One region of the Janthinobacterium sp. JC611 genome, then DNA from elsewhere that is predicted to be linked to it. Evidence: predicted binding sites of a transcription regulator. Region 1 holds the regulator's gene; each other region holds the start of a gene.
The links. Region 1 encodes FNR, which switches genes on or off when oxygen is low (the NO sensors DNR and NnrR bind a similar motif). Its sites were predicted from a motif close to TTGATNNNNATCAA; they were not measured.
Positions count from the first base shown of each region.

Region 1 (7,205 bases):
TATCGAGATCGGCAGCAAGGTGACGGCGATGTTCAAGGCGTCCAGCGTGATCCTGGGCGTGCCCGCCTGATTTAATCCTTCAACCGCGACAACCAGTCGGACGCCGCCGCCAGCGCCTGTTCCAGTTCCTGCGCCGTCTGCGCCAGCAGTGCCGGCACTTCGTCCAGGCGGCCCGCATCGATGGCTTCCTCGGTGGCGAAGGCGGCGCGGATCAGGCGTTTCGTGCCCAGGGTGCCCACGGAGCCGCGCACGCCGTGCAGGATGCGCGCCACGTCGCTGTGGCGGCCGGCCTGCAAGGCCGTTTCGGCGTCGCGCACGGGCGTCATGCCCTTGTTCAGCGCGTCTTCCACCATGCGCCGCAGCACACCGCGTCCCTTGGCGTCGCGCCCCATCACCCGCATCAGGGGCGCCATGGAAAACACTTCCTCGTCGGCGACGGGCGCCGGCCCGGTCGTCTGCACTTGCGGGCGCCTGGGCAGGTGGCGCAGGATGACTTCCATCATCTCTTCCACCACCACGGGCTTGGCGATGAAATCGCTGATGCCGGCCGTCATGCAGCGCTCGCGCTCGGACGCCAGCACCCCGGCCGTCATGGCGATCACGGGCAGGTTCAGACGCAGTTCCGAGCGGATGATGTGGGTGGCGCTGAAACCGTCCATGACGGGCATCTGCATGTCCATCAGCACGATGTCGTAGCGCAGCGCTTCCGTGCGCAGCCGTTCCACGGCTTGCAAGCCGTCGCCCACGACGTCCAGGGTGGCGCCCATGTGTTCGAGGATGCCGCGCGCCACGGCCTGGTTCAAATGATTGTCTTCCACCAGCAGGAAATGCACGCCGGCCAGTTCCGTGCCCAGCGGCTGGTGCAGCATGCGCTGTTCGCCGCCGTCGTTCTTCGCGATCAGCGCCTGGTGCAGGGCGTCGAACAGGCTCGATCCGGTGATCGGCTTCATCAGCACGACGTCGGCCTCGGCCGCGCTGGAGATTTCCTCCAGGTGGTTGCGGGCGAAGGCGTTGACCATCACCACGATGGGCTGGCGCTGGCCGGCAGCGGCCTGGCGAATGGCCTTGGCCGTCGCCAGGCCGTCCATGACGGGCATGTGCCAGTCGGCCAGCACCACATCGTACGGTTGCCGCTGCGCCAGCCGTTCGCGGTACAGTTCGATGGCGGCGAAGCCGGAGTCCACTTCGTCGGCCAGCCAGCCCCACGCCTCGATCAGCTTGACGATCAGTTCGCGCGTGGTGCGGTTGTCGTCGGCCACCAGCAGGCGCAGCTGACCCAGCGCCGGCGTGCGGCGCGTCCCGGCCGGCTGCGCCAGCATCTCGAAGGGCACGCTGAACCAGAAGCGGCTGCCCTTGCCTTCGCTGCTGGCGACGGCGATGTCGCCGCCCATCATGCGGATCAGCTGCTTGCTGATGGCCAGGCCCAGGCCCGTGCCGCCGAAGCGCCGCGTGATGCTCTGGTCGCCCTGGGAAAACGCGGCGAACAGCTGCTGTTGCTGCAGTTCCGTCATGCCGATGCCCGTGTCGCGCACTTCGAAGCGCAGCCAGGCGCGGCCGCTCTCGCTCTCGGCCAGGCTGACGGCCACCACCACTTCGCCGCTCTCGGTGAACTTGATGGCGTTGCCGGCCAGGTTGACGAGGATTTGCTGCAGGCGCTGGGCGTCGCCCACGAGGCGCCGCGGCACGTCGGGCTCGACGGCGATGGCCAGTTCCAGCTCCTTCTCGCCCGCGTTCATCGTCATCGTCGTGGCCAGGGTATTCATGACTTCGTCGAGGTCGAATTCGACGGGCGACAATTCCATGCGGCGCGCCTCGATCTTCGAATAGTCGAGCACGTCGTTGAGAATGCCCAGCAGCGACTGGCCCGCCACGCGCACCATGGTCAGATACTTGCGCTGTTCCGTATCGAGCTTGGTATTGCCCAGCAAATACACCATGCCCAGCACGGCATTGAGGGGCGTGCGGATTTCATGGCTCATGTTGGCCACGAAATCGCTCTTCGCGCGGTTGGCCGCCTCGGCCCGGTCGCGCTCCTGTTCCAGCTCGGCCGCGCGCGCTTCGAGTTCCTGCTGCAGACGGTCGCGTTCGCTCATCAGGCCGTTGAACGCTTCCGTCAGTTCGCCGATCTCGTCGCGCTGCTGCACCGGCACGGGGGTGAAGCGGCTGCCGCTGGTGCGCAGGGCCAGCAGGGTATCGCGCAGGCGCACCAGCGGCGACAGCAGGCGCACGGTGACCCAGCCCAGTACAAAGGCGGCCAGCAGCGAGGCGAGGATGCTCCACAGCACCAGCCGGTACAGCACGCCATCGAACGGTTCGAAGGCATCGTCGACGGGCAGCGAGGCGGCCAGCAGCCAGTTCACCGATTTCAGGCGCTTGAAGCTGTTGACGGCCGTGATGCCGCGGCTGTTGGTGCTGACCATGCTGCCTTCGCCGTCGTCCTGCAGCAGCTGCGTGGTGGCCAGGTTGGCGTTCGGCTGGCGCGGCTGCAGCAAGCGGCTGGTATCGGGGTGCAGCACGTAGCGCGGCACGGCGCCGCGCGTGAGAATGAAGTAATAGCCGCTCTTGCCGATCTTTTCCGAGCGCAGGCGCCCCAGCAGGTTGTCCTTGTACAGGCGCAGCACGCCGATCACGACGCCGGCCACCTGGCCGTCGGCGGCCAGCACGGGCGCGACCATCTGCACGATGGGCATGCCGCTGGACTTGCCCAGCATCGGTTCGGTGATCATGGGCTGGCGCGTGCGCAGCACGGCCTGGAAGTACTCGCGCTCGGCGACGTTGATGCCGGCGCGCCCCGCCACCTTCGGCATGTCGGCCACGATGGCGCCTTGCGCGTCGAGCACCAGCACGTCGTCGAACAGCACCAGCATCGAGCGGCGCGCATAGTATTCGCGCAGCTTGTCCGGCTGGGCGATCAGCTCCGGCGGCTGCTGTTTCGCCGTCAGGGCGACGATCTGCAGCAGCATGCCCAGCTTGTCGTCGAGCTCGGCAGCGGTGCGGGTGATCAGGGACGCCTGTTGGCTCAGCAATACGCGGGTGAAGTCGTCGCGCATGTGCCGCACCTGGATCATGGTGACCAGCGCGATCATGGCGATCGAGGTCAGGCTGGTGGCCAGCGCGACTTTTGCTTTAATGCCGAGAGGCTTCATGATTTCCTTTTCAGTACCGTGCGGCACAGGCGGCAGATAATGCTGTTAGGAATTTTCCTATCAATACATCAACTTGGCAAGCATCGCCACGCAAATGGCCTTCCCCGCCTGGGCTTTTGACGATGTTGCCATATAATTAAAGGCTGGAGATCGTTTTTCAGCGAAATTGCGGTGAAATTGGCACACGGCAACCGTGTATGCAGTAAACTCGTTGTTGCATTTTCTAAAAGGTACCGACATGACTGAAGCGCTACTCACTCCCACCTTGCCCACAGTGAACGTGGAAGCGTTGCGTGCGCGATGCTCGACCTGCAGCATGCATCAATTGTGCCTGCCGATGGGCCTCGATATGGGCGATATGGACAGGCTGGACCAGATCATCGGCCGTCGTCGCAAGATCGCGCGCGGCGCCTCGCTGTTCCGCATCGGCGACCCGTTCCAGAACCTGTACGCGATCCGCCTGGGCCACTTCAAGACCTACCAGATCAATCCGGGTGGCGAGGAGCAGGTGACGGGTTTCCAGATGGCGGGCGAATTGCTGGGCATGGACGCCATCAGCGCCGACCGTCACCACTGTAACGCGGTGGCGCTGGAAGACAGCGAAGTGTGTGAAATTCCGTTTTCCAGCCTGGAACAATTGCTGGGCAATATGCCGACCCTGCTGCGCCATTTCCACCGCATGATGAGCCAGGAAATCACGCGCGAGCAAAGCGTGATGCTGTTGCTGGGCAATATGCAGGCGACGCAGCGTTTTGCCGCCTTCATCGTCAACCTGGCGTCGCGCTACGAGGCGCGCGGCTATTCGGGCAGCAAATTCCAGCTGCGCATGTCGCGCGAGGAAATCGGCAACTACCTGGGCCTGACCATCGAGAGCGTCAGCCGCCTGCTGTCCAAGTTCAAGAAGGAAGGCTGGCTGCGCGTCTCCAACCGCGAGATCGAGATCCTGCAGCCGGCCAAGTTGAAAGCCATAACGGCCGGCACGGACACCTGCAAGTAACAGCACCGTCAAAACCTACTGCGCGTCGCGCTTTGCGGTCTGCGATGCTCGCTGGCTCGGCGCCCCCGTGCATAGCACAGCTGCGCTTCTCAACCACAAATCACGGCCGCTCGCTACGGTTTTCCCGGCACTGTACGTTACAGTTCTTCATCCGCATGCAGCGCGATGCTGCGTTGCAGCGGCCAGGTCCAGATGCCGGACAGGCGCCACTCGCGTTTGTCGTTTTCCACCAGCACTTGCCAGCGGCTGCGCTCGAGCATCGGCAGCGCGACGGAAAAATTGCCGGCCGCATCGGGTTGCACCAGCAGCTTGATATCCTTTTCCGGTAACGTCGCATGCGCCAGGTGCAGCTGCAAAGGCCCCTGGTAAGCCTTGCCGAAGCTGTGCACGGAACCACTGAGGCGCGCCGACGCCACGTCGTACGACAGGCTGGTATCCATCGCCAGGTCGCTGGCGACCGTGTCGCGCTTCAAATCCTGGTTGATCGCCTTGCCCTGCTTGTAATAATCGCCCACCACCAGCGCATCGGGCTGCGTAAACGCGATATAGCCCATGAAGCTGCCGACGACCACGGACAGGCCGGGGCCGATCATCAGCAGCCATGGCCAGCGATGCTTGTACCACGGTGCAACGGGCGCTTGCAGTTTCAGACTGTCGGACATGCTATTTCTCCTGTTTAATCAGCCAGTCCCCATGCGGGGACCGGCCTTCCTGCAACTTCGTGGCGGCGGCGAGGGCACCCGGTCCCCGTCCGCCTTTCCTTGTTAACGCGGCACGATGAAGACCGCGCTTTCACGCACATGCAGCGCTGGGTCGTCCAGCGAGTGCAATTCGATCGCAATCTTGTTCGACCCCTTCTCGCCCACGCCGTGCGGCACGCGCAGGCGGATCGGCCAGCCCAGCGTTTCCGTTGGCTGCAAGGTCACTTCTTCGCGCGTCAGCAAGGTCAGGCCCGGCAAGCCGGAAGCGCTGATTTTAAAATGCTGGCTTTGCTCCGAGGTGTTCATGATCTGCAAGCGGTAGACGTTTTCGATCATGCCGTCTTCCACTTCGCGTCCCATCGAACCGCGGTCGCGGATCACGTCCATTTTCAGGGGCGTGCGCAGCGCCAGCGAAGTGCATACGGCGATGATGATCAGGGCCAGGATGGAAGTGTAGATCAAGACGCGCGGGCGCATGGCGCGCTGGCGTATCTGCTGCGAATTGAAGTTGTTTTCCATCGCATGGTCGGTACTGTAGCGTATCAGTCCCCGTGGCCGCTCGACCTTGTCCATCACGCTGTTGCAGGCATCGACGCAAGCGGCGCAGCCGATGCATTCATACTGCAGGCCGTTGCGGATATCGATACCGGTCGGACACACCTGCACGCACAGGGTACAGTCGATGCAATCGCCCAGCCTGGCGTTGTTGCCGGCCTTCTTGCTCAGTGCACCGCGTGGTTCGCCGCGCTTGGCATCGTAGGTGATGATCAGGGTGTCCTGGTCGAACATGGCGCTCTGGAAGCGCGCGTAGGGGCACATGTATTTGCACACCTGCTCGCGCAGCCAGCCCGCGTTGCCGTAGGTTGCCAGGCTGTAGAACAAGACCCAGAACCATTCCCAGGGACCGAAGTTCAGCGTGGTCACCGAGTGCGCCAGTTCCTTGATCGGCGTGAAGTAGCCGACAAAGGTAAAGCCCGTCCACAGGGCGATGGCGCCCCATGCCAGGTGCTTGGCCGTCTTCTTGACGGCCTTGCGCACGGACGGGCCCTGCTTGTCGAGGGCCATGCGCGCGCTGCGCGTGCCCTCGATGCGGCGTTCGACCCACAGGAAGATTTCCGTGTACACCGTTTGCGGGCAAGAGAATCCGCACCACACCCGCCCGGCAATGGCCGTGACGAGGAACAACAGATACGCACAGATGATCAGCAGGGCCGCCAGATAGATGAAATCCTGGGGCCACAGCACGACGCCGAAAATGTAGAACTTGCGCGTGGTCAAATCGAACAGCAGGGCTTGCCTGCCATTCCAGGTCAACCACGGCAAGCCGTAGAACGCCAGCTGGGTAAGCCATACGCATACCCATCGCCAGGTAGCGTAGCGTCCTTTGGCCTCGCGAGGGTAGATTTGCTCGCGGGCCGCATACATCTTGATGACTTGAGGTTCCATTGCTTACTTTGCGGGCGCCTGCGGATTCGACAGGCTCCAGACATACGCCGACAGCACGTGTACCTTGGATTCGCCGAGGAAGTCGCTGAAGGCCGGCATGGTGTTGCTGCGTCCCTTGCGGACGGTTTCCATGATGGTATCGGCGCTGCCGCCGTACAGCCAGATCTTGTCCGTCAGGTTGGGCGCGCCCAGCATCTGGTTGCCCTTCGCATCGGCGCCGTGACAGGCCATGCAGGCGCCAAACTTGGCCTTGCCCAGCACGGACTTGACGGGGTCGGAGGTGGAACCGGACAGGTTCAGCACATAATGGGCCACGTTCTCGACATCCTTTTCGGAGCCCAGGGCGGCGCCCATCGGTGGCATCTGCCCATTGCGGCCGTGCATGATGGTGGTCTTGATGACGTCAGGTTCGCCGCCATACAGCCAGTCCTTGTCGGTCAGGTTGGGGAAGCCCTTGTTGCCGCGCGCATCCGAACCGTGGCATTGCGCGCAGTAGGTCAGGAACAGGCGCTGGCCGATGGCTTGCGCCTGCGGATCGGCGGCCACCGTCTTCAAGTCCTGGCTCAGGTACTTGTTGAACAGGGGGCCATAGTCGGCTTCCGCCTTTTTCAGCTCTTCCTCGTACTGGCCCGTCGATTTCCAGCCCAGGCTGCCGGCATAGTTGCCCAGGCCCGGATACAGGAACAGGTAGGCCAGCGCGAAGACGATGGTGATGTAGAACAGCCACATCCACCAGCGCGGCATCGGTGTGTTGAGTTCCTTCAAGTCCTCGTCCCAGACGTGGCCCGTGGTGCCGTCGGCGGGGGCGCCGGCGGCCACTTTCACCTTCGACTGCGAGTACAGCAGCACGCCGCAGCCGATGATGCCCAGCAGGGACAGCACGATCACATAGATATTCCAGAAGCCATTGGTAAA
Region 1 is NZ_JAFLJN010000085.1:64,019-71,223, reverse strand. It holds gene J0O65_RS27085 (TOBE domain-containing protein) at 1-70, shown strand, start outside; gene J0O65_RS27080 (response regulator) at 72-3,146, opposite strand; gene fnr (fumarate/nitrate reduction transcriptional regulator Fnr) at 3,385-4,143, shown strand; gene J0O65_RS27070 (FixH family protein) at 4,281-4,805, opposite strand; gene ccoG (cytochrome c oxidase accessory protein CcoG) at 4,908-6,290, opposite strand; gene ccoP (cytochrome-c oxidase, cbb3-type subunit III) at 6,294-7,205, opposite strand, start outside.

Region 2 (7,205 bases), on a different contig from region 1:
CTTCGAAGATGCGAAAGACAAGATCTACATGGGTCCTGAGCGTAAATCGATGATCATCCGCGAGGAAGAGCGTCGCAATACCGCTTACCATGAGTCCGGTCACGCCGTCGTCGCCAAGCTGCTGCCGAAGGCCGATCCCGTGCATAAAGTGACGATCATGCCGCGCGGCTGGGCCCTGGGCCTGACCTGGCAGTTGCCGGAACACGACAACTTGTCCGCCTATAAGGACAAGATGCTGGAAGAAATTTCCATCCTGTTCGGCGGCCGTATCGCCGAAGAGATTTTCGTGGGACAAATGTCCACCGGCGCGTCGAACGACTTCTCGCGTGCCACCAAGCTGGCCCGTTCCATGGTGACCCGCTTCGGCATGTCCGACAGCATGGGCGTGATGGTCTACGAAGACAGCGAAAACGAAGGTTTCTTCGGTGGCGCCACCAAGACGATCTCGGAAGCGACCCAGCAAAAGGTCGATGCTGAAATCCGCAACATTCTCGACAAGCAATATGCTCTGGCGCGCACCTTGCTGGAAAGCAATCGCGACAAGGTCGAAATGATGACCAAGGCCTTGCTGGAATGGGAAACCATTGATGCAGAGCAAATCAATGACATCATGGCCGGCCTGGAGCCGCGTCCACCGAAAGTCATTCCGCCACGCCGCAATGCGGGCGACAGCGGCACGGGCGGCATCTCGCCGAACGTGACGGCGCCAGCCTGATAACGGCCGCCCTGACCGGCGGCGCGCCATCAAAAGGGTAAGGAGCGATCCTTGCCCTTTTTCGTTGGCGCGCCAGATTTCCCAGACGACTACAAAGATTCACATGCGACACTATTTGCAATTCGGCCGCTTCGGCTTCAACCTGCAGGGCACGCAGGCGCTGGTGATGGGCATCCTGAACATCACGCCCGACTCGTTTTCCGATGCGGGCCAGTACCAGCACCTGGAATTTGCCATCTCGCGCGCCGAGCAGATGATGCAGGATGGCGTCGACATCATCGACATCGGCGGCGAATCGAGCCGCCCCGGCGCGCCGCCGTTGCCGCTGCAAGACGAACTGCAGCGCGTCATGCCGGTGCTGTACGCCTTGCGCGATTGCGGCAAGCCCCTGTCGGTCGATACCTATAAACCCGAAGTGATGCGCGAAGCCATCCTGGCGGGCGCCGACATGATCAACGACATCAACGGTTTCCGCGCGCCGGGCGCCATCGAGGCCGTGCGCGACAGCGATTGCGCGCTGTGCATCATGCACATGCAAAGCGTGCCGCAAACCATGCAGGACCAGCCCCAGTACGAGGACGTGGTGCGCGAAGTCACCGATTTCCTGCGCGAGCGCATCGCGACGCTGACGGCGGCCGGCATCGCCCGCGAACGCCTGTGCGTCGATCCCGGCTTTGGTTTTGGCAAGACGGTGGAGCAGAACTATGCCTTGCTGCGCGCCACGCGCCAGTTGCGCAGCGAGCTGGACCTGCCCGTGCTGGCCGGCCTGTCGCGCAAGTCGATGATAGGCGCCGTGACGGGACGTCCCGTCGAGCAGCGCCTGGCCGGCAGTGTTGCCGGGGCGCTTGCTGCGGTAGCGCAAGGTGCGGAAATTATCCGTGTGCATGATGTTGCTGAAACCGTCGATGCGCTGAAGGTCTGGCGCATGGCGCACTGAGCCTGTAAGATTTATTATAAACAACAAAAAGAGAAATACGATGACGCGTAAATATTTTGGCACCGATGGCATCCGCGGCCTGGTGGGCACGGCTCCGATCACCCCCGATTTCGTCATGCGCCTCGGCTATGCGGCCGGCAAGGTGCTGGCCAAGACGCAAGGCGGCAAGGCGCGCCCGACTGTGCTGATCGGCAAGGACACGCGCATTTCCGGCTACATGCTGGAAGCGGCGCTGGAAGCGGGCCTGTCGGCGGCCGGCGTGGACGTGATGCTGGCCGGCCCCATGCCGACCCCGGCGATCGCCTACCTGACGCGGGCGCTGCGCCTGTCGGCCGGCGTGGTCATTTCCGCTTCGCACAATCCCTATCATGACAATGGCATCAAGTTCTTTTCCGGCCAGGGCACCAAGCTGCCCGACAGCGTGGAACTGGAAATCGAAGCGGCGCTTGACGAGCCCATGGCTTGCGTGCCGTCGGACAAGCTGGGCCGCGCCAAGCGCCTGGACGATGCCCAGGGCCGCTACATCGAATTTTGCAAGGGCACCTTCCCCAACGAGCTGGACTTGCGTGGCCTGAAGATCGTCGTCGATTGCGCGCACGGCGCCGCCTACCATATTGCGCCCCACGTGTTCCATGAGCTGGGTGCGGAAGTGATCGCCATCGGCAACAAGCCCGACGGTTTCAACATCAATGCGGGCTTCGGCGCCACGGCGACCAAGGCCATGGCCGAGGCCGTCGTCGAGCATGGCGCCGATCTCGGCATCGCCCTCGACGGCGACGCCGACCGCCTGATCATGTGCGACGCCACGGGCCGCCTGTATAACGGCGACGAGTTGTTGTACGTCATGGTCAAGGACCGCCTGGCGACGGGCCCCGTGGCCGGCGCCGTGGGCACCCTGATGACGAATATGGCGCTGGAAGTGCTGTTCAAGCAGCGGGGCATCGGCTTTGCGCGCGCCAAGGTGGGCGACCGCTACGTGCTGGAAGTCATGCAGGAAAAGGGCTGGATACTGGGCGGCGAGGGCTCCGGCCATTTGCTGTGCCTGGACAAGCACACGACGGGCGACGGTATCGTCTCCGCGCTGCAAGTATTGTCCGCGCTCAAGCGCAGCGGCCAGAGCCTGCAGCAATGCCTGGCCGAGCTGGTGCTGTTCCCGCAAACCCTGATCAACCTGCGCGTGGCGCCCGGTTTCGACTGGCGGAAAAATGCCGCCATGGTGGCCGAGAAGGAACTGGTCGAGGCCGAGCTGGGCGACACGGGCCGCGTGCTGATCCGCGCTTCGGGCACGGAACCGCTGATCCGCGTGATGGTGGAAGCGAAGGATAAGAATCAGGCCGAATCGATGGCGCGCCGCATCGCCGATAAAGTCGGCAGCTGAAAACGCCCAGGGCGGCGTTGCACTGCCTTGCCGTACTAGCGTACTGTCTTCGGCGGCGCGCCTTGCCCTGAACGTTTTCAACAAGCCTCTTCAAGCAAGCGCCGATAGTTATTTCCATCTAATTCGTCTATGGCAATTGACGAAATTGGGTGGGGGCGTTATTATCTTGTCTTCGGAGTGTGGCGCAGCCCGGTAGCGCACCTGGTTTGGGACCAGGGGGTCCAAGGTTCGAATCCTTGTACTCCGACCAAAGTCATCAGCGGGCTGTCAGAAATGACAGCCCGTTTTCTATTCCGCGCAGGTATTTCATTGCTGGCGCGCATGGATTAAAATATTGCACCTTTCCGCCCATCGTTCAACGGATAGGACAACGGTCTTCTAAACCGTGAATGGGGGTTCGATTCCCTCTGGGCGGACCAGCTCATGCTGGCCATGCAGGCGACATCCTGTCGCATGCCGTCACTGTCCATCTCCCATCGCTCGCCTGCCTGTCGTGTCACGGCTGCGCAAACAGCACCACGCTCAGCAAATACAACAGCGGCGCCGCGCACAGCAGCGCGGACAATATCGATACCATTTTCTTGCTGGCCAGCCGGGCCAGGCGCAGCCGTTCCCGCACGGGCAGGTGGCGCCGGATCACGCTGCGCGCGCGTGGCTGAAACGGTGGTTCATGCATGAGATTTCCCTCGTCAATCGGCAGTGGATGCCGTCGAGCATAGCGAGGGAAGTCTAAAGATGGTGTAAAAAGCGGGCCTGGCGCCGTAAGCGCGGCGTAAAGATGCGGCTGGCGTGAAAGGCGGCAGCGGGTGCTGGTACGCCGCTGCCGCAAACGAGGCTTACTTTCCCTGGCGGCGGCGTGCCAGGAAGCCCAGCAGGCCCAGGCCCGCGAGCAGCATGGCATAGGTTTCAGGTTCCGGCACGGCGGAAATGAAGGCCCTGTAATTGCTCAGGTCCTTGGGCAGGCCCGCCACCGTGAAGGTGGTGCCGGCAGCCACGGGAGCGGCCCAGTGGAACACCAGTTCGCCCTGGCCGAAGTGGATGGCCAGGTAGTCATAGGCGGCCGCGCTCGTATAGGAATTGACGCCGCCGCTCAAGCCTGCCGTGGTGCCGGCGGTACAGCCCGAGGTGGCGTTGTCGCAATACGAGACGGCGGCGCCCAGGCTGGTGCCGAACACGCCATTGATGTAACCCTGGATGTCGGATGGGCTCTGCGGCACGAGATTGTCGTCATAATATTTCACCTGCAGTGCCGGCGATGGTGAGTAAGTGACGGTGCTGCCGGCGATGCTGAAACCGCTGGCCGGCCCAACATCCACCCAGGTGGCCGCCTGCGCCGCACCTGCCAGCACGGTCACTGCGGCCAGCATGGATGCCTTGATGGCAATGCTCTTTACGCTTTTCATGAAAATCCCCTTTGTAGAAGACAGTCGCTTCACAATACTGGGACGCGTCCCTGCATGGCGGGGACGTCATCCCATTGCCCTTTTTTTAACTATTTCCTGCGCGTAGTGAGTACGCAAATGCAAGCTTACTCTTGATTCAGACTAATACAATTTTAATAATTCTATTGGTTTTCTTGATAATATCGCATACGGCTATGCATGGCTGTGCTAGCGCTGGCCGACATGACGCTTCGACATGGCGTGACAAGACGCGCCAGCGGCGTCTCGGCTCGGGAAGGGGAGGGTGCTTCAGTCGCTGTTGTTACTGGCGCCAAACAGGCGATCCTTGGCATTGAGCAGCTTTTGTACCTTGGCGCCCATTTTCATCAGTTGCGCCATCGACTCGGGCGACAGGCGCTGCAAGTCGTCGAACCAGGTGTTGGCCAGGTCGACCAATTCATACATTTCACGCATGCGTTCCTGCGCATACTGGTCCACCGGTTCCGTGGCCGGCGCCAGCAGCGATTCGCGCAGCACCGTCAGGGTGGGTGCCACTTCGCGGCGGCGGCGCTCGGCGGCCACCACGCGGAAGATTTGCCACACGTCGCCCAGCGAGGAAAAATACTCGCGCCGGTCGCCGGGGATGCGCGACTGGCGGATCAAGCCCCAGCCCTGCAACTCTTTCAAGCCGATGCTCACGTTCGAGCGCGAAAAACTCAGGTGCTCCGCGATTTCGTCCGCGTGCAAAGGGTGCTCCGCGACAAACAACAAGGCGTACACTTGCCCCACCGTCCGGTTGAAGCCCCAGCGGCTGCCCATCTCGCCGAAATGGCTGACGAAGGTCAGGATCAGCGGGGTCATTTGGATATGTTGAGTTTTCATAATTATCTGAATTTTTTCACGCCACACCGGCAGGGTCAATTGATATATGTCATGTTTCGCAGTATTATACAAAAAATCGAATTTACAGAAAATTCTGAAAACTCAAGAAGTATAGAAGATGCCGACCACGCCCCTGTCCTTGCCCCGCTTTATTCTTCCCCGTGTCGCCAGCCTGGCGCAAGGCGCCGCCGCCTTGCTGTGGCTGCCGCAAGCGGCCTTGCTGGCCTGGGCCGTGCAAGCCATGCTCGATGGCGCTGCCTGGCGGGCGGCGCTGGCGCCGGCCGCCGGCGTGCTGTTGCTGGGCGTGCTGCGCGCCGGCTGCGAAGCGTGGGGCGCGCGGCGCATGTACGGGGCGGCGCGCGCGCACCTGTCCGCCTTGCGCGCCCAGGTGGCGCAAGCGCTGGCGCACCGTTCGCCGCTGGACCGCCAGCGCGCCCAGTCGGGCCAGGCGGCCAGCGTGATCGCCGAGCAGGCCGAAGCCATCGTGCCGTATCTGGTGCGCTACAAGCCGGCGCGCTGGAAAGTCATGCTCGTGCCGCTCGTGATCCTCGCCGTGGTGACGCCCTTGTCGTGGATCGCCGCGCTGATCCTGCTCATCGCCGCACCGTTGATTCCCGTCTTCATGGCCCTCGTGGGCATGGGCGCGCAGGCGGCCAGCCGCGCGCAGATGGTGGAAATGGGCGGCATGAACGCCTTTTTATTGGACCGCCTGCGCGGCCTGGCCACCCTGCGCGCGCTGGGCGCCGTCGACGCCACGGCGGCACGGCTGGACGCCTCGTCGCAATCCGTGCGCCGGCGCACGATGGTGGTGCTGCGCATCGCCTTCCTGTCGTCCGCCGTGCTGGAACTGTTTTCCGCGCTCGGTGTCGCCATGGTGGCCGCGTTCATCGGTTTCTCCTTGCTGGGCAGCATCCATTTCGGCACCTGGGGCCGCGAACTGACGCTCGGGCAGGGCTTGTTCATCCTGCTGCTGGCGCCCGCATTCTTCGAACCCTTGCGCGAACTGGCCGCCGTCTGGCATGACAAGGCGGCCGGCGAAGCGGGCTTGGCCGGCCTGCACGACCTGGCGGCCGATGGCGTGCCCCTGCCAGGCGCCGGCGTGGCAGCGGCCGCCGTCTCCGCCGCCGCCATGGCGGTGGCGCCGCCGCCCGCCGTGGAACTGCGGCAATTGCGCTTTGCCCATCCCGGCGAGGCGCCCGTGTTCGACCGTTTCGACCTGACCGTGTGCGCCGGCGAACACGTGGCCCTGCTGGGCGCCAGCGGCGCCGGCAAGACCACCTTGCTGTCCTTGCTGGCCGGCCTGCTGCCCGCCAGCGGCGGCGAGATCCGCATCGGCGGCGTGCGCCTGACCGACGGCACCGTGAATACCTTGCGCCAGCGCATGGCGTGGATGGGCCAGCGTCCGCACGTGTTTGCCGCTTCCGTGAGCCAGAACGTGACCCTGGGCCGCGCAGGCGCGCATGCCGCGCAAGTGACGCAGGCGCTGCACCTAGCCGACCTGGCCACGGTGGCGCAGGCGCAGCCGGCCGTCATGCTCAGCGATGGAGGGCAGGGCTTGTCCGGCGGCGAAGCCGTGCGCCTGGCCCTGGCCCGCGTGGCCCTGCATCCGCATGCGGACTTGCTGCTGGTCGATGAACCGACGGCCCACCTGGACAGCGAAACGGCGGCGCGCGTGACGGACGCCTTGCTGGAGCTGGCGCAAGGCAAGACGATGCTCGTCGCCACGCACGACCCCGTGCTGGCCGGGCGCCTGCAGCGCACGGTGCAGGTCGATGCGCAGGCGCAAGTGCGGAAGGAAGAGGCGCGCGCATGAAAAATTCACTCATAGCGAACCCCGTGCTGCGCCAATTGCTGCTGGCCCGGCCCGGCAAGCTGATCTGCGGCGCCATGCTGGCGGCCCTGACGACGGTG
Region 2 is NZ_JAFLJN010000021.1:260,586-267,790, forward strand. It holds gene ftsH (ATP-dependent zinc metalloprotease FtsH) at 1-715, shown strand, start outside; gene folP (dihydropteroate synthase) at 819-1,652, shown strand; gene glmM (phosphoglucosamine mutase) at 1,693-3,030, shown strand; tRNA gene J0O65_RS15550 (tRNA-Pro) at 3,204-3,280, shown strand; tRNA gene J0O65_RS15555 (tRNA-Arg) at 3,375-3,449, shown strand; gene J0O65_RS15560 (hypothetical protein) at 3,527-3,706, opposite strand; gene J0O65_RS27920 (PEP-CTERM sorting domain-containing protein) at 3,867-4,433, opposite strand; gene J0O65_RS15570 (GbsR/MarR family transcriptional regulator) at 4,722-5,273, opposite strand; gene cydD (thiol reductant ABC exporter subunit CydD) at 5,413-7,107, shown strand; gene J0O65_RS15580 (amino acid ABC transporter ATP-binding/permease protein) at 7,104-7,205, shown strand, end outside.
Region 2: a site for FNR is predicted at 5,334-5,347, ahead of cydD (thiol reductant ABC exporter subunit CydD). Genes of this name have one in related genera too.

Region 3 (7,205 bases), on a different contig from region 1:
CCGGACGCCTTGGCCGGCAACCAGGCGTACTGGCAAGCCGTGGCCGCGCAATACGACACGACCGATGCCATCGTGCAACTCGACAATGCCTACTGGGGTTCGATGGCCAGGCCCGTGTTGCGTCATTACGAGCAGCAACTGGCCATGGTCAACCGCGACAATGCCTGGTATGCGCGCATGCGCTTTCCCGCCGACTTCGAGGCGGCCCGCGCCGCGGCCGCCAGGGCGCTGGGCGTGGGCACCGATGAAATCGTGCTCACGCGGGGCGCCACGGAAGCGCTGCAAGTCTTGATCGCTGGCTATAACCGCCTGCAGGCCGGTGACGCGGTACTGTACGCGGACATCGATTACGACAATATGATCACCGTCACGCGCTGGCTGCAGCAGCGGCGCGGCGCCCGGGTGGTCCATATCGCCATGCCGGAACCGTTTACGCATGACAACGTCGTTGCCGCCTACGCTGCCGCCATGGAACATCATCCGACCTTGAAACTGATGCTGCTCACGCATGTCAATCACCGCAACGGCATGGTCTTGCCCGTGGCCGAAATCAGCCGCCTGGCGCGCGCGCGGGGCATCGATGTCATCGTCGATACGGCGCACGGTTTTGGCCAGCTGGACATGACGATACCCGACCTGCAGGCCGACTTTGCCGGCATCAACCTGCACAAATGGATAGGTGCGCCTGTCGGCGTGGGCGCTGCCTACATCAAGCGCGGCAGGGTAGCCGATATCGACCCGTACATGGGGGAACCGCGGGGCGACAAGGCGGGCGACGATATCCGCACCCGCGTGCACACGGGCACGGTCAATTTCGCTGCCTACCTGAGCCTGCCGAAGGCGCTGGACTTGCATGCGCAGATCGGCGTTGCCAACAAGCAGGCGCGGTTGCGGCTGCTGCGCAACCGCTGGGTGGAAGCGGCACGCGGCATCGACGGCATCGAGGTGCTGGCGTCGAGCGATGCGCGCCTGACGAGCGCCATCGCGTCGTTCCGGCTGACCGGCAAGACCAGCGTGGCCGACAGTTATGCCTTGTCGAAGAAGCTGGTGCAGGAATACGGCATCTTCGCCGTGCCGCGCGACGGTCTGGCCAGCGGCGCGTGCGTGCGCGTCACGCCGGGCATCTTTACGCCCGAGTCGCACCTGGACCGGCTGGTGGATGCCTTGCGCAAGGTGGCGCGTACCTGAATTGCTGTAGGCTATGGGGGGCGCCGCGGCAACGGCGCGCCCCATTCCATCACTGCTGCACTTGATAGCCATCCGTCAGGGTGGCCAGGAATTTCACCATATCCTCGATCTCGCCCGCCGTCAGCGCGGGCGCCATGCCGCGCTTGCGGTCGAATGGCGCTTCGCTGACGTTCACGTTGGCGCGGTACTTGACCGGCACATCGTTGAACTTTTGCACTTTTCCTTTGTCATCGCGCGGATACCATTCTTGCGGGTGCGTATCGCGCCGCACGTAGAAACGCAGGGCATCCGTCAGGTTGTCGAACACGCCGTTATGAAAGAATACCTGGCGCGTGGCCACATTGCGCAGGCTGGGCACCTTGAAGGCGCCGCATAAGTCTCTTTTCGTCGCCAGGTCGGTGCGGTCGGGGCCGCACAAACCCAGGTCGAAATAGGCGGCATCGGCGGTGGCGGGTATGCGCGCATTGCGCGGCACGCCCAGGTTGTCGTAGCTGAAATCCGTGAACAGGGGCGGCGCGCCCCCTTCGCCCCGCGCGCTGGGGTGGCAGGCGGCGCAATTGCCCTTGCGTTCGTCATTGAACAGGGCCAGGCCCCGCAGTTCGGCCAGTTCCAGCGGAACCTGGTTGGCCAGGTAGAGGTCATACTTGGAATCGTAGCGGTGGAAGTCCGGCTCTTCCTGTTGGAATTGCTGCAAGGCGTAAGTGATGCGCTTGAATGCCTGTTGCGGTTGCGCAAAGATGGCGTCGCCAAAGACGCGGCGAAATTGCGCCGCATAATTACCGTTGCGCAGCCTTTCCACCACCGCGTCCGTGCTGGCATTGGCCATTTCATGCGGCGCCAGGAAGGGCCGCTCGGCCTGTTCCGCCAGGCTGGCGGCGCGGCCGTCGCGGTTGATGCCACCGTTGGGCGCGCCTTCCGCGTCGAAGTGGAACGGGGGCGTGTGCTCCAGGTAGCGCAGCGATGGCGTGGCGCGATAGCCGTGCGTCCGGCCATCGGCGCCGCCCAGTTGCACGGCCAGCTTGTTGCCGGGCGCGTAAGCGTGGGCAGGGTCGTGGCAACTGGCGCATGACTGCTTGCCCGAGGCCGACAGGCTGGCATCGTTGAAAATCTGCCGCCCCAGTTGCGCGGCAGGGCTGAGTTCAGCCGCCAGGCCGGCGGTCGCTGGCAAACTGGCAAACGCGGAAATGCACACGTGTGCAAATCGTGATCTGAAAAAGCGCGCCACGGCGCATGGCTGGTTTCTATTCGTCATAGGCAGGATCGCTTGTCGGCAGGGGGAAGGTAGAAATGCTGGGGCAAGTATAGGCAGCAATGGCCAGCATGGCAACGACTTGTGATGTTGCGCTGCGCCATGACGGGGCGGGAAAAAGGCCGGCGGCCGCTGATGCGCCGCCGGCCAGGCCCGTCATGGGCGATGCGCCGGTGTCTTGCGCGGATCAGGCGCGCAAGGTGGACAGGATAGGCTGCAGCACGGCCGCGCCCAGGGCGGCGCTGCGGGCGCCGCTCCAGCCCGTTTGCGGGTCGGGATCGTTGGCATTGTCCTTGAACGGCAATTCCAGCGTCAGCGCCAGGCAGCCGAAGGCGTGCGTGATGTGGGGCGAACCCATGGTCAGCACTTCCGGCGTGAACGGGCCGTCTTCATAGCCGTGCTCATCCTGGAAGTCGGGGCTGGCCACCTTGAAGTCGGCGATGAAGCGGTCTTGCTCGGCCTTCTGTGCTGGCGTGAAATTTTCCAGTGCGTCGCTGCCGGCCACGAAGACGTACGGCAAGCCTTCGTCGCCATGCACGTCGAGGAACAGGTCGCAGCCGATTTCATGCATTTTCTGTTTCACCAGGAACACTTCCGGGCTGCGCTCCATGGTCGGCGTCATCCATTCGCGGTTCAGGTTGGCGCCGGCCGCGTTGGTGCGCAGGTTGCCATGCACGGAACCATCCGGGTTCATGTTCGGCACCACGTAGAAGACGGCGTCTTGCAGGCACTGGCGGGCAAACGGATTGGCCTGGTCCAGCAACGCTTCGAGCATGCCTTCGACAAACCATTCGGCCATCGTCTCGCCCGGATGCTGGCGCGCGATGACCCAGACTTTTTTCTCGGCATCGGCGTCGCCGACCACCAGCAGATTCATGTCGCGCCCTTCCACGGTGCTGCCCAGGTCGACCAGGCGCACCAGCGGCGACGCTTGCGCGCTGTCGATCAGGGCCAGGTGGCGGTCCCATGGATACGGTTCGAAGTAGGCGTAGTACACGCTTTCTTCTTCCGGCGTGTGTGCTATGGTCATCACCGTGCCGTCAAAGCTGGTCGGCACGCGGAACCAGGTCTCGCGGTCGTAGCTGGCCACGGCCTGGTAGTCTTTCCAGCCGTCCGGGTAGGCCGACTTGCCGGCATTCATGAAGCGGATCGTGCACGCCTCGCCTTGCGCGCCTTGCAGGCGGAAGTAAAACCACTGCGTGATGTCGGCGTGGGAATCCTTGCGGATGTTCAGCTCGATGGATTGGGCATCGTCGGCGCGCAGCACCTCGATCGCGCCGGCGTCGAATTGCTGGCTGATTTTAATGGTCATGAGTGTTCCTGATAAAAACGTATGGGTTTTGCATCGTGTGCAATGGCGCGATGATACCTGTTTTGCGGTGGCCTTTGTGCTGGCGCAAACGAGGCAGGACATGCTTTGCTAACGTGGAAGCTCCGACACAGGGAGAGCATCATGGACGATAACGGCAAACACATACGCGAACTGGAAAAGAAAATCGGCGCCCTCAGCGACGCCCTGGCGCACCTGGGCAAGGGCACGACCTTGCAGGAATTGCTGCGCATCATACGTTTTCCCGGCTATACGACGCCGGCCGAATTCAGCTTCAACGTGGCCATCCTCGACACCATGCTGGTGCAGGCCAATGCGCTGGAAAAGCTGGGGCAGGATTTGCTGGCAGGGGCCAAGCAGGTCGTCGCCAAGCAGTGAACGCAGCAGTGAGCAAATCCTGAACGCCTGAAAAATGCCCAGGTACTGCAACGCCGCCATAGACGTTTTGTCAGGTGTTCAGGCCGCCAAAACGTTCAAAAAACCATGGCTCCACGTCCGGCGCCTGCTCATCCTCGCGCCGCAGGGTGGCCAGGATATGTTGCTCGGCCGCCGCGTAGGTAAGGCGGTAGAGGTCGCGCGCCAGCGCATAGGCTTGCGTGCCGGGCCACGGTTCGGGTAACAGTTCGACGGGCAATTGCGGGTCGTGCAATTGCACGCGGCGGTAGGCGTGCGTGAGCAGCGAGCGGATGACGAACGCTTGCTCGGCATCGAACACGGGCGCCTCTTGCAGCAGGGTCAGCAGCGGCTGGAAGCTGGCGATGAATTTTTCGTAGCCGGCCATCACTTCCGACAAGTCCCAGCAGTCGCCCACCATGTCGCGCAGGGGACGCGTGCTGACACCAGGCAACTCCGTGGTGTGGCAGACGTACAGCTTGCCCTGCACCTCGTTGCGCACGAGGATGTCTTCCAGCGCCTCCGCATTGCTGGCCGGGTGGCCAAAGATGCCGGGAGAGATCAAGCCATAACCGGCCCACAATAATTCCTTGCGCAGCGCGCCCCGCTCGGCGGCGCCGATGCTGCCGGCCGGCCCGATCACCAGGGTCCAACTGCCATCCCAGTGCACCACCAGCGGCGCATAGATGCGGCGATAGGCGCGTTCGAAGCGGGCCAGCGCCTCCGGGCGTATCGTATAGGCGCTGCGGCGGCCGTCGCGCTGCGAGCTGAGCCAGCCCTCCTGCGCCAGGCGGAACACGCTGGTGCGCAACAGGCGGTCATTCACGCCGAAGGGCGCCAGCAGTTCGATCAGGCTGCCCAGCCAGATGGCGCCGCCGCGCGGCACGATGGCGTCGCCAAAAATCGTCATCACCAGGGACTTCGAGCGCGGTGGGTCGCTTTCCAGGAAATCGGCTATCCATGCCGTGCAGCGGGTGTTCTTCATGTGGTTCCGGTCTGGCCGTGTTGCGGTCGGTTCAATAAAAGCAGCAGTTTACTTGGCTGCGCGGGTAGCGCGTCAATAATTTGCCGGAAGCGCTTGTGGCGCTCCTCAGTGTTTTCTCATAAGCAATATCATACGCACAAAAAAGCTGCACAAGATACGAATTTTTAAAATGATTCACATCAAGTGTATGCAAATCGTTTTTTGTATCGTATTATCTGTTCATCGCACCGCGTTGCTGCGCAAAATCAAAGACATGGGAGACAGATCATGTACGCACAAATGGTTGAAACCGGCCTCAAGAACGTCCGTTCCATCGACGACATGGGCCAGGAAGAGCGCGCTTTCCAGGCGCGCATCGACGAAGGCATCAAGATCGAGGCCAAGGACTGGATGCCGGACGCCTACCGCAAGACCCTGATCCGCCAGATTTCGCAGCACGCGCACTCGGAAATCGTCGGACAATTGCCGGAAGGTAACTGGGTCACGCGCGCACCCACCCTGAAACGCAAGTCCATTCTGCTGGCGAAGATCCAGGATGAAGCGGGCCACGGCCTGTATCTGTATAGCGCGGCGGAAACCCTGGGCGTGTCGCGCGACGACTTGCTGGCCGCCTTGCACTCGGGCAAAGCCAAATATTCCAGCATCTTCAACTATCCGACCCTGTCGTGGGCCGACATGGGCGCCATCGGCTGGCTGGTCGACGGCTCCGCCATCATCAACCAGATTCCCCTGTGCCGTTGTTCCTATGGCCCGTATGCGCGCGCCATGATCCGCGTCTGCAAGGAAGAATCGTTCCATGCGCGCCAGGGCTACGACATCATGATGTCGCTGTGCAAGGGCACGCCGGCGCAGAAAGCCATGGCGCAAGATGCCTTGAACCGCTGGTGGTGGCCGTCCTTGATGATGTTCGGCCCTTCCGACGCCGCTTCCGTCAACAGCGCCCAATCGGCGCAATGGCGCATCAAGCTGTTCTCGAACGACGAACTGCGCCAGCGCATGGTCGACCAGACCGTGCCGCAAATCGAATACCTGGGCCTGACCGTGCCCGATCCTGACTTGAAGTTCAATGCGGAAACGGGCCACTATGAATTCGGCGAGATCGACTGGGCCGAATTCAACAATGTCCTGAAGGGCAATGGCCCGTGCAACCGCGAACGCCTGCAAACGCGCGTGACAGCGTATGCGGACGGCGCATGGTTCCGCGATGCCCTGGTCGCCTATGCCGACAAGCAAGCTGCCAACAAAGCGGCAGCCTGAAAACATCAATAAGACAGATAGGGGATAGCAACATGAGCAAAGAATGGCCTTTGTGGGAAGTTTTCATCCGCAGCCAGCACGGCCTGGCGCACAAGCATGTGGGCAGCCTGCACGCTTCCGACGCCACCATGGCGGTCAACCATGCGCGCGACGTCTACACGCGCCGCAATGAAGGCGTGAGCATCTGGGTGGTGCGCGCGGCCGATATCGTCGCCAGCAGCCCCGGCGACAAGGGCGCCCTGTTCGAACCGTCGAACAGCAAGGTGTACCGCCATCCCACCTTCTTCCCGATGCCGGAAGAAGTCAAGAACCTGTGATGGGAGCGCCTGCAATGGATGACAAAGTTAACTACTTGCTGCGCCTGGGCGACAACGCCCTGATCCTCAGCCAGCAGCTGTCGCAGCTGTGCGGCAAGGGTCCCGCGCTGGAAGAAGACATGGCGCTGACCAACGTGGCGCTGGACTTGCTGGGCCAGACGCGTTTGTGGTTCAGCTATGCGGCCGAACTGGAAAACGCGGGCCGCGACGAGGACGACATCGCCTTCCTGCGCGACGCCCATGACTTCAAGAACTGCCTGCTGGTCGAACAGCCGAATGGCAATTACGCCGACACCATGATGCGCCAGTTCTTCTTCGACAGCTGGCACTATTTCCAGCTGCTGGAACTGACGAAATCGGCGGATGCGCGCATCGTCGAAGTGGCGCAAAAATCGATCAAGGAAGTCACGTATCACCTGCGCCGCAGCGGTGACCTGATCGTGCGCCTCGGTGACGGCACGGAAGAAAGCCACGCGAAAACGCAGG
Region 3 is NZ_JAFLJN010000001.1:93,244-100,448, reverse strand. It holds gene J0O65_RS00415 (aminotransferase class V-fold PLP-dependent enzyme) at 1-1,188, shown strand, start outside; gene J0O65_RS00410 (cytochrome-c peroxidase) at 1,238-2,380, opposite strand; gene J0O65_RS00405 (M14 family metallopeptidase) at 2,625-3,749, opposite strand; gene J0O65_RS00400 (hypothetical protein) at 3,891-4,145, shown strand; gene paaX (phenylacetic acid degradation operon negative regulatory protein PaaX) at 4,216-5,145, opposite strand; gene paaA (1,2-phenylacetyl-CoA epoxidase subunit PaaA) at 5,413-6,402, shown strand; gene paaB (1,2-phenylacetyl-CoA epoxidase subunit PaaB) at 6,435-6,719, shown strand; gene paaC (1,2-phenylacetyl-CoA epoxidase subunit PaaC) at 6,734-7,205, shown strand, end outside.
Region 3: a site for FNR is predicted at 5,315-5,328, ahead of paaA (1,2-phenylacetyl-CoA epoxidase subunit PaaA). Genes of this name have one in related genera too.

Region 4 (7,205 bases), on a different contig from region 1:
GAACAGGCGGCGGCCATGGCGAACGGCCGTCAGCAGCGAGGAAAAATCATCCTTGAGCAAGACCAGCGCGGCCGCCTCGCGCGCCACGTCCGTGCCGCGCGCGCCCATGGCCACGCCGATATGCGCGGCCTTGAGCGCGGGCGCATCGTTGACGCCGTCGCCCGTCATGGCGACGATGTCGCCGCGCGCCCGCAGGGCTTGCACCAGGCGCAGCTTTTGCGCAGGCGCGATGCGGCAGCAGACGTCCGCCCCGGCCAGGCGGGCCTGCAGCGCGGCGTCATCCATGCCATCGAGCTCGTCGCCCGTGAGCGGCGCGCCGTCCGTGGCGATGCCCGCCTGGCGCGCGATCGACAGGGCCGTGGCGGGATGGTCGCCCGTGATCATCACCACGCGCATGCCGGCGTCACGGCACTGCGCGACGGCCGCCGGCACCTCGGCGCGCACGGGGTCTTCCAGCGCCAGCAGGCCGAGAAAAGCAAAAGCAAAGTCGTGCTGGTCGGACGGCAGCGGCGGCGCGGCGAAGTTGGCGCAGGCGACGCCGATCACGCGCATGCCGCTGTCGGCCAGGGCCGCCACCTGCGCCGCGATGCGCGCGCCATGCGCGGGCGCCAGGTGGCACAGGTCCATGATGGCTTCCGGCGCGCCCTTGGCGGCGATCACATAGTCTTGCCGACTGGCCGAACGCCACACGCGCGACATGGCCAGCATCTGGCGCGACAGCGGGTAATCGTCGATCAGCGCCCAGTCCGCATGCAGGTGTTCCGTGTTCGCCAGCAGGCGCGCGCCGGCCGCGCCGATGGCCGCTTCCATGGGATCGAACGCTTGCCGGTGACTGGCCAGCACCGCGTATTCGAGCAAGCCGTGCAGTTCTTCCGGCAGCGGCGGCTCCGGCGCCTGGCCGCATGCGTAGGCCGCTTCTTCCGACCACAGGCGGCGCAGCTGCATGCGGTTGCTGGTCAGGGTGCCTGTCTTATCGACGCACAACACCGTCGTCGCCCCCAGCAGTTCGATGGCCGGGATGCTGCGCGCCAGCACCTGTTCGCGCCCCAGGCGCCAGGCGCCCAGTCCCAGGAACAGCGTCAGGATCACCGGCAGCTCTTCCGGCAGCAGCGCCATGGCCAGGGTCAGCCCAACCAGCAAGCCGCGCAGGGCGTCGCCGTGCAGCCCCCAGTAGGCGATACCGAGCCCGGCCGCCAGTACCAGCGCGCCGATGGCCACGCCGCGCACGACGCGCCGCGTTTCCTGCTGGATCGGCGTCAGTTCCCCGCCCAGCGCCGCCAGCGAGGCGCCGATGCGCCCCAGCGCGCTGTGCGCGCCCGTCGCCGTCACGCTGCCGCTGGCCGTGCCCTGCGTGATCAGGGTACCCGCATACACGCAGCACGGCGGCAACTTCATGACCGGCACCGACTCGCCCGTCAGCATCGATTCGTCGGCCATCAGGTTCGACGCCGTCAACAGGGCGACGTCGGCCGGCACCCGGTCGCCTTCGGCCAGCAGCACCAGGTCGCCGCGCACCAGCTCGCGCCCGGCGATGCGCGCCTGACGGCCGTCGCGGATCACCAGGGCGCGGGGACTGGACAGGTCGCGCAAGGCGGACAGCGAGCGTTCGGTGCGCTGCCGCTGGACATAGCTGATGCCGATGACGAGCACCACGAATCCCAGCAGCATGAGGGCTTCCTGGCGGTCGCCCAGCAGCATATAGATGGCGCCGCACGCCAGCAGCAGCAAGAACATCGGTTCGCGCAGAATATCGGCCAGCAGGCGCCAGCGCGCCAGCGGGCGCGCGGCGGGCAGTTCGTTCGGTCCATCGGCGGCGAGGCGGGCCGCCGCCTCGGCGGCCGTCCATCCGCCGGAATGCGGGCGCTGCTGCGGCATGCTCATCCTCCTGTGTCGGGCAAGAATACATCGGGGCATACGGCAGGCGCAAGGCCCGCATGCTTGCCGCTGCAACGGGCTCGGCGCAAGGTCCGCCGCCCCATGCTTTTTGCCGCCGATCGCCGCGCACATGATGTAGATCACACTCAGGGTGACGGCGCTTTGCTACGCTGGCAGTCAGTCATCCGAAAGGAGCGTGCCATGTACAAGACCATCGTTGTTCACGTGGACGGCACCCCGCAGTGCCGCGAGCGCATCGCGCTGGCCGCATTGGTCGCGCAGCACCAGCAGGCCCACCTGGTCGGCGCCGCGGCCGCGCCAGCGGCCCTGCCCGACGCCAGGCGCCCGCTGCAGGAAGCGCTGGAACGCTTCGAGGCGCAAGCGCGCACCTTCGACGTGTCCTATGAAACCCGCCTGGGCGAGCAGGAGGCGGTGGCGAACCTGACGCTGCAGGCGCGCCATGCCGATCTGGTCGTGCTCAGCCAGGGCGGACCGGACAACGGCGCGGCGCAGCCGGCGCATCTGCCCGAGCAAGTGGCGCTGCATGCGGGCCGGCCCGTCCTGATCATGCCGCACATCGGCAGCTGCGCCCACCTGGACCGGCATGCGCTGGTGGCCTGGGACGGCAGCCGCGCCGCCACGCGCGCCATCGGCGACGCGCTGCCGCTGCTGCGCGCCAGCAAACTCGTCACCGTTGCCGTCTTCAACCCGGAGCGCGAATATGGCGTGCATGGCGCCCAGCCAGGCGCCGACATCGCCCTGTACCTGGCGCGCCACGGCATCCAGGTGGAAGTCCTGCGGCAAACCACGCCGCCCGACCTGCCGGTGGGCGAGGCGCTGCTGTCCCTGGCGGCGAACCTGCAGGCCGACCTGTTCGTCATGGGCGCCTATGGCCATGCGCGCTGGAACGAAATCCTGCTGGGCGGCGTCACGCGCACCCTGCTGCGCTCGATGACCTTGCCGGTCCTGATGTCGCACTAGGCGGCGCGCACGCCATGAGCAGCATGCCCGGCACGCCATTTTCACTGCTGGGCAAACGCGGCCTGATCCTCGGCCTGGCCAACGCGCACAGCATCGCGTATGGCTGCGCTTGCTGTACGCAGGCACTGGGCGCCAGGCTGGTGCTGTCCTGCGCCGATGAGCGCGCCCTGCCCTACGCCACGCCTGCCGCCACGAGCCTGAATATTCCCCTGCTCACCTGCGACGTGCAGCAGAAAGGCGCGCTGGAAAGGCTGGTGCACGGCGCGGTGGCGCAACTGGGCGGACTCGATTTCGTCATCCACTCGATCGCCTGGGCGCCCCTGGCCGACCTGCACGGCCGCGTCACCGACAGCAGCGTGGACGGATTCCTGCGCGCCATGGATATTTCCTGTCATTCGTTCGCGCGGCTGGCCCGGCTATGCGAGGCGCACATGCCCGATGGCGGCAGCCTGCTGACCATGAGCTACCTGGGCGCGGATGAAGCCATGCCCCAATACGGCATCATGGGCCCCGTGAAGGCGGCGCTTGAATCGCTGGTGCGCTACCTGGCCTGCGAGCTGGGGCCACGCAACATCCGCGTGCATGCGCTGTCGCCCGGTCCCTTGCCGACCCGCGCCGCATCCGGCCTCAAGGATTTCGACGCGCTGATGGAACGCAACCGCCGCGACGCCCCGCTGCGGCGCCTCGTCACGCTGGCGGAAATCGGCCAGCTGGCCGCCTTCCTGGCCGGCGACGGCGCCTCGGGCATGAGCGGACAGACCATTTACGTCGACGGCGGCTACCATGCCATCGCGGGCGGCACATGAGCGATGCGCCGCCCGCCGACCTGCCGGACGTCCTCGTCAACGTCCCGTACGAGGACCTGCGGGTGGGCCAGACGGCCGAGCAGTACCGCACCCTGGGCCGTGACGACATCGCGGCGTTCGCCGCCATTTCCGGCGACGTCAACCCGGCCCACCTCGATCCCGCCTACGCCGAAACGACGCGCTTCCATGGCGTGATCGCGCACGGCATGTGGGGCGCGGCGCTCATTTCGCGCTTGCTGGGCACGCGCCTGCCGGGTCCCGGCACCATTTACCTGGGACAAACCCTGCGATTCCTGCGGCCGGTGCGCATCGGCGACACCTTGCGCGTGCAGGCCTGCGTGCTGTCGAAAGAGGACGACAAGCGGCGCGTCGAACTGCAGTGCGACATACGCAACCAGACGGGCGCCCTGGTGCTCGATGGCGTCGCCAGCGTGATCGCCCCGTCGACGCGCGTCAGCCTCGCGCGCACGCATCTGCCGCAACTGTACCTGTTCGACAGCGCGGCGCGCTTTGCCGCCCTGCTGGCGCACGCGGCCGGCCTGGCGCCCTTGCGCTGCGCGGTCGTCCACCCGTGCGACGGCATGGCACTCGAAGGTGCGCTCGACGCCGCCGCGCGCGGCCTGATCATCCCGGTACTGGTGGCGCCGGCGGCACGCCTGGCTGCCGTGGCCGCCACCTGCGGGCGCACGCTGGACGGCCTCGAGATCGTGGATGTGGCGCATAGCAGCGCCGCGGCCGAACGGGCCTGCGCCATGGCCGCCGCCGGCGAGGTCGCACTGCTGATGCAAGGCAGCTTGCCACTGGACGAGCTGCTGCAAGCGGTCGCCGGCACCGCCGCCCTGCGCACGGGCCGCCTGCTGTCGCATATTCTGCACCTCGACACCCCGGTGTGCGACAGGCCGCTGCTGCTGTCCGATGCCGTGCTGAACTTGCGGCCCGGCCTCGAGGACAAGGCCGCCATCATCCGCAACACCATCGAACTGGCGCATGCGCTGGGTATGGAAGAACCCAGGCTGGCCATCCTTGCCGCGCAGGACGCCGTCACGCCAAGGCTTGCCTCGACCATCGATGCGGCGGCGCTGTGCAAGATGGCGCAGCGCCAGCAAATTCACGGCGCGCTGCTCGACGGTCCGCTGACGCTGGCCAGCGCCATCGCGCCCGCCGCGGCACGGCGCCATGGCCTGCCGCAGCCGGTGGCCGGCCAGGCCGATATCCTGATCGCACCCGACATGGAGTCAGGCAGCATGCTGGCGGGACAGCTCGAATGCCTGGCTGGCGCGTGCGGCTGCGGACTGGTGACGGGTGCGGCGATCCCCATCGCCCTGAATCATGGCAGCGACAGCAAGGAGGCGCGGATCGCGGCGGCGGCCCTGGCGCTGGTGCTGGCCCACCATCAGCGCGGCCAGCGCCCGACGGCCGCCTGAAGCGGCATTGCTCCCGCACGCTGGCCTGCGCTCACGTCGGCAGGGTCGGACTGTCCTGCCGCATCGGACCAGCCTGCCGCGCCTGTCCTCCCGCGCCAGCACGGCACGCCGTCGATGCCAGGATCGCGCACTTTCGCTGCGCCCGCCCGATGGCGTGGCGGATGATGACGGCCCTGTCGATCAGGCCACACGCCTGCCGCCGCGGCAAACGCCGTCACCATGTCCACTGCTTGCCGCGGCAAGCGTATCGGCCGCCGGAAACCGCATTGTTGTCGTGCGCAAAAACGGTGTCGAATTTATAATTTTCATAATACCGGCATCAGCACGGCCGCGCCATCGATGGCGCCGTCGCGCAAGGCCGCCAGGGCCCGGTTTGCCTCGAGCAGCGGAAATGTCGTCACCACCGTCCGCAGGGGCAAGCGGGCGGCCACGGCGAGGAACGCTGCGCCGTCGGCGCGCGTCAGGTTAGCCACCGAGCGCAGGCAGCGCTCCTGCCACAGCAGCGCATAGGGAAACGCGGGAATGTCCGACATGTGGATGCCGGCGCAGACGACAGTACCGCCCTTGGCGCAGGCCGCCAGCGCGGCCGGCACGAGCGCGCCGTGCGGCGCAAAGATGATGGCCGCATCGAGCGGTACGGGCGCGTCGGTGTCGCTGTCGCCAGCCCAGGCAACGCCCAGCGACAGCGCGAAGCGTTGCGTACGCAGGTCGCCCGGTCGGGTAAACGCATACACTTCGCGTCCGTGCGCCAGCGCCACCTGGGCAAGCAAATGGGCCGCGGCGCCGAAGCCGTACAGACCAAGGCGCCGCCCGGCGCCGGCCATGACGTACGCGCGGTAGCCGATCAAGCCGGCGCACAGCAACGGCGCCGCATGCGCGGCGTCATAGCGGTCGGGAATGGCCAGGCAATACCGTGCATCGGCAAGCGCATACTGCGCATAGCCTCCATCACGGTCATAGCCGGTGAACACCGGTTGGTCGCACAGGTTTTCGCGCGCCGCGCTGCAATACGGGCAATGCCCGCAAGTGCCGCCCAGCCATGGCACGCCCACGCGCTGGCCCACCTTGAAGCGCTCGACATGGGCGCCTGCCTGGACCAGCTCGCCGACGATTTCATGGCCCGGCACCACAGGCAGGCGATGCGGCGGCAACTCCGCATCGACGATGTGCAAGTCCGTGCGGCACACGCCACAGGCCAGCACGCGCAGCAGCACCTCCTCCGCGCCGCAGACGGGAATGGGCAAACGCACCTGCCGCAATGCCTGGCCTGGCCCCTGCCATTGCATCGCCAGCATGCTGCCTGCCTGCGTCATGGCCATCCCCGCCGCCACGCAAATACGGTCAACTTACCGGCACATACCGGCCCCGGCCGGATTTCTTTTTCGGCAAGCGCAGCTCCAGGACACCGTGGCGATACCGGGCCGCCGCCGCGCTGTCATCGAGGGCATGTTCCAGCGTGAAGTAGCGGTATTGCCCCTCCGATTGCCGTCCTTCCTTCCCGCCCTGCTCCTGACGGGGCGCCTCTGCAAAGATCAGCACGGCATTGCCATCAATTTCCACCCGCAAGGCATCCTTGTCACAACCGGGCAGTTCCGCCTGTACCAGGTAAGCGTCGTCATCTTCCGAGACGTCCAGCCGGAAACGCCGCCGCCCACGCAGGGTGTGCAGTGCATGCCGCAAACGCCATAACCGAAAACGCTGTTCCAAGCGCGCCACGGAGGGAAAACGCCCGGCCAAAGGATGCCCAGCCAAAGGAGCACTCTGTTGCAAAATCGCAGCCATGTTGCTCTCCTGTAAAAAGCCACCGCATGTAACCGCCCCATGTAGCCAGCCGCGCATGCATCCACCGGCGCGGGATACGGGCACTACGCATTGGGGCACTACTGGATTTGCAGCGTCCTGCCACCGCCGCCAGGTTTTTTCGGCAAGGTCAGCTCCAGAATGCCATCGTGGCATTTGGCCTCGGCCTTGCTCTCGTCGACTTCCTGCGGCAAGCTGAAGCTGCGATACTGCTGGCCGTAATACCGTTCGCTGCGCACCATATTGCCGTTTTCCTGGCGCTCCTCCTTCTTCACCTCGGCGGTAATGGACACCTGGTTGCCATCGATGGCCACCTTGA
Region 4 is NZ_JAFLJN010000003.1:294,284-301,488, forward strand. It holds gene J0O65_RS04260 (cation-translocating P-type ATPase) at 1-1,875, opposite strand, end outside; gene J0O65_RS04265 (universal stress protein) at 2,077-2,856, shown strand; gene fabI (enoyl-ACP reductase FabI) at 2,880-3,662, shown strand; gene J0O65_RS04275 (bifunctional enoyl-CoA hydratase/phosphate acetyltransferase) at 3,659-5,086, shown strand; gene J0O65_RS04280 (zinc-dependent alcohol dehydrogenase family protein) at 5,392-6,381, opposite strand; gene J0O65_RS04285 (Hsp20/alpha crystallin family protein) at 6,428-6,868, opposite strand; gene J0O65_RS04290 (Hsp20/alpha crystallin family protein) at 6,967-7,205, opposite strand, start outside.
Region 4: a site for FNR is predicted at 2,006-2,019, ahead of J0O65_RS04265 (universal stress protein). Genes of this name have one in related genera too.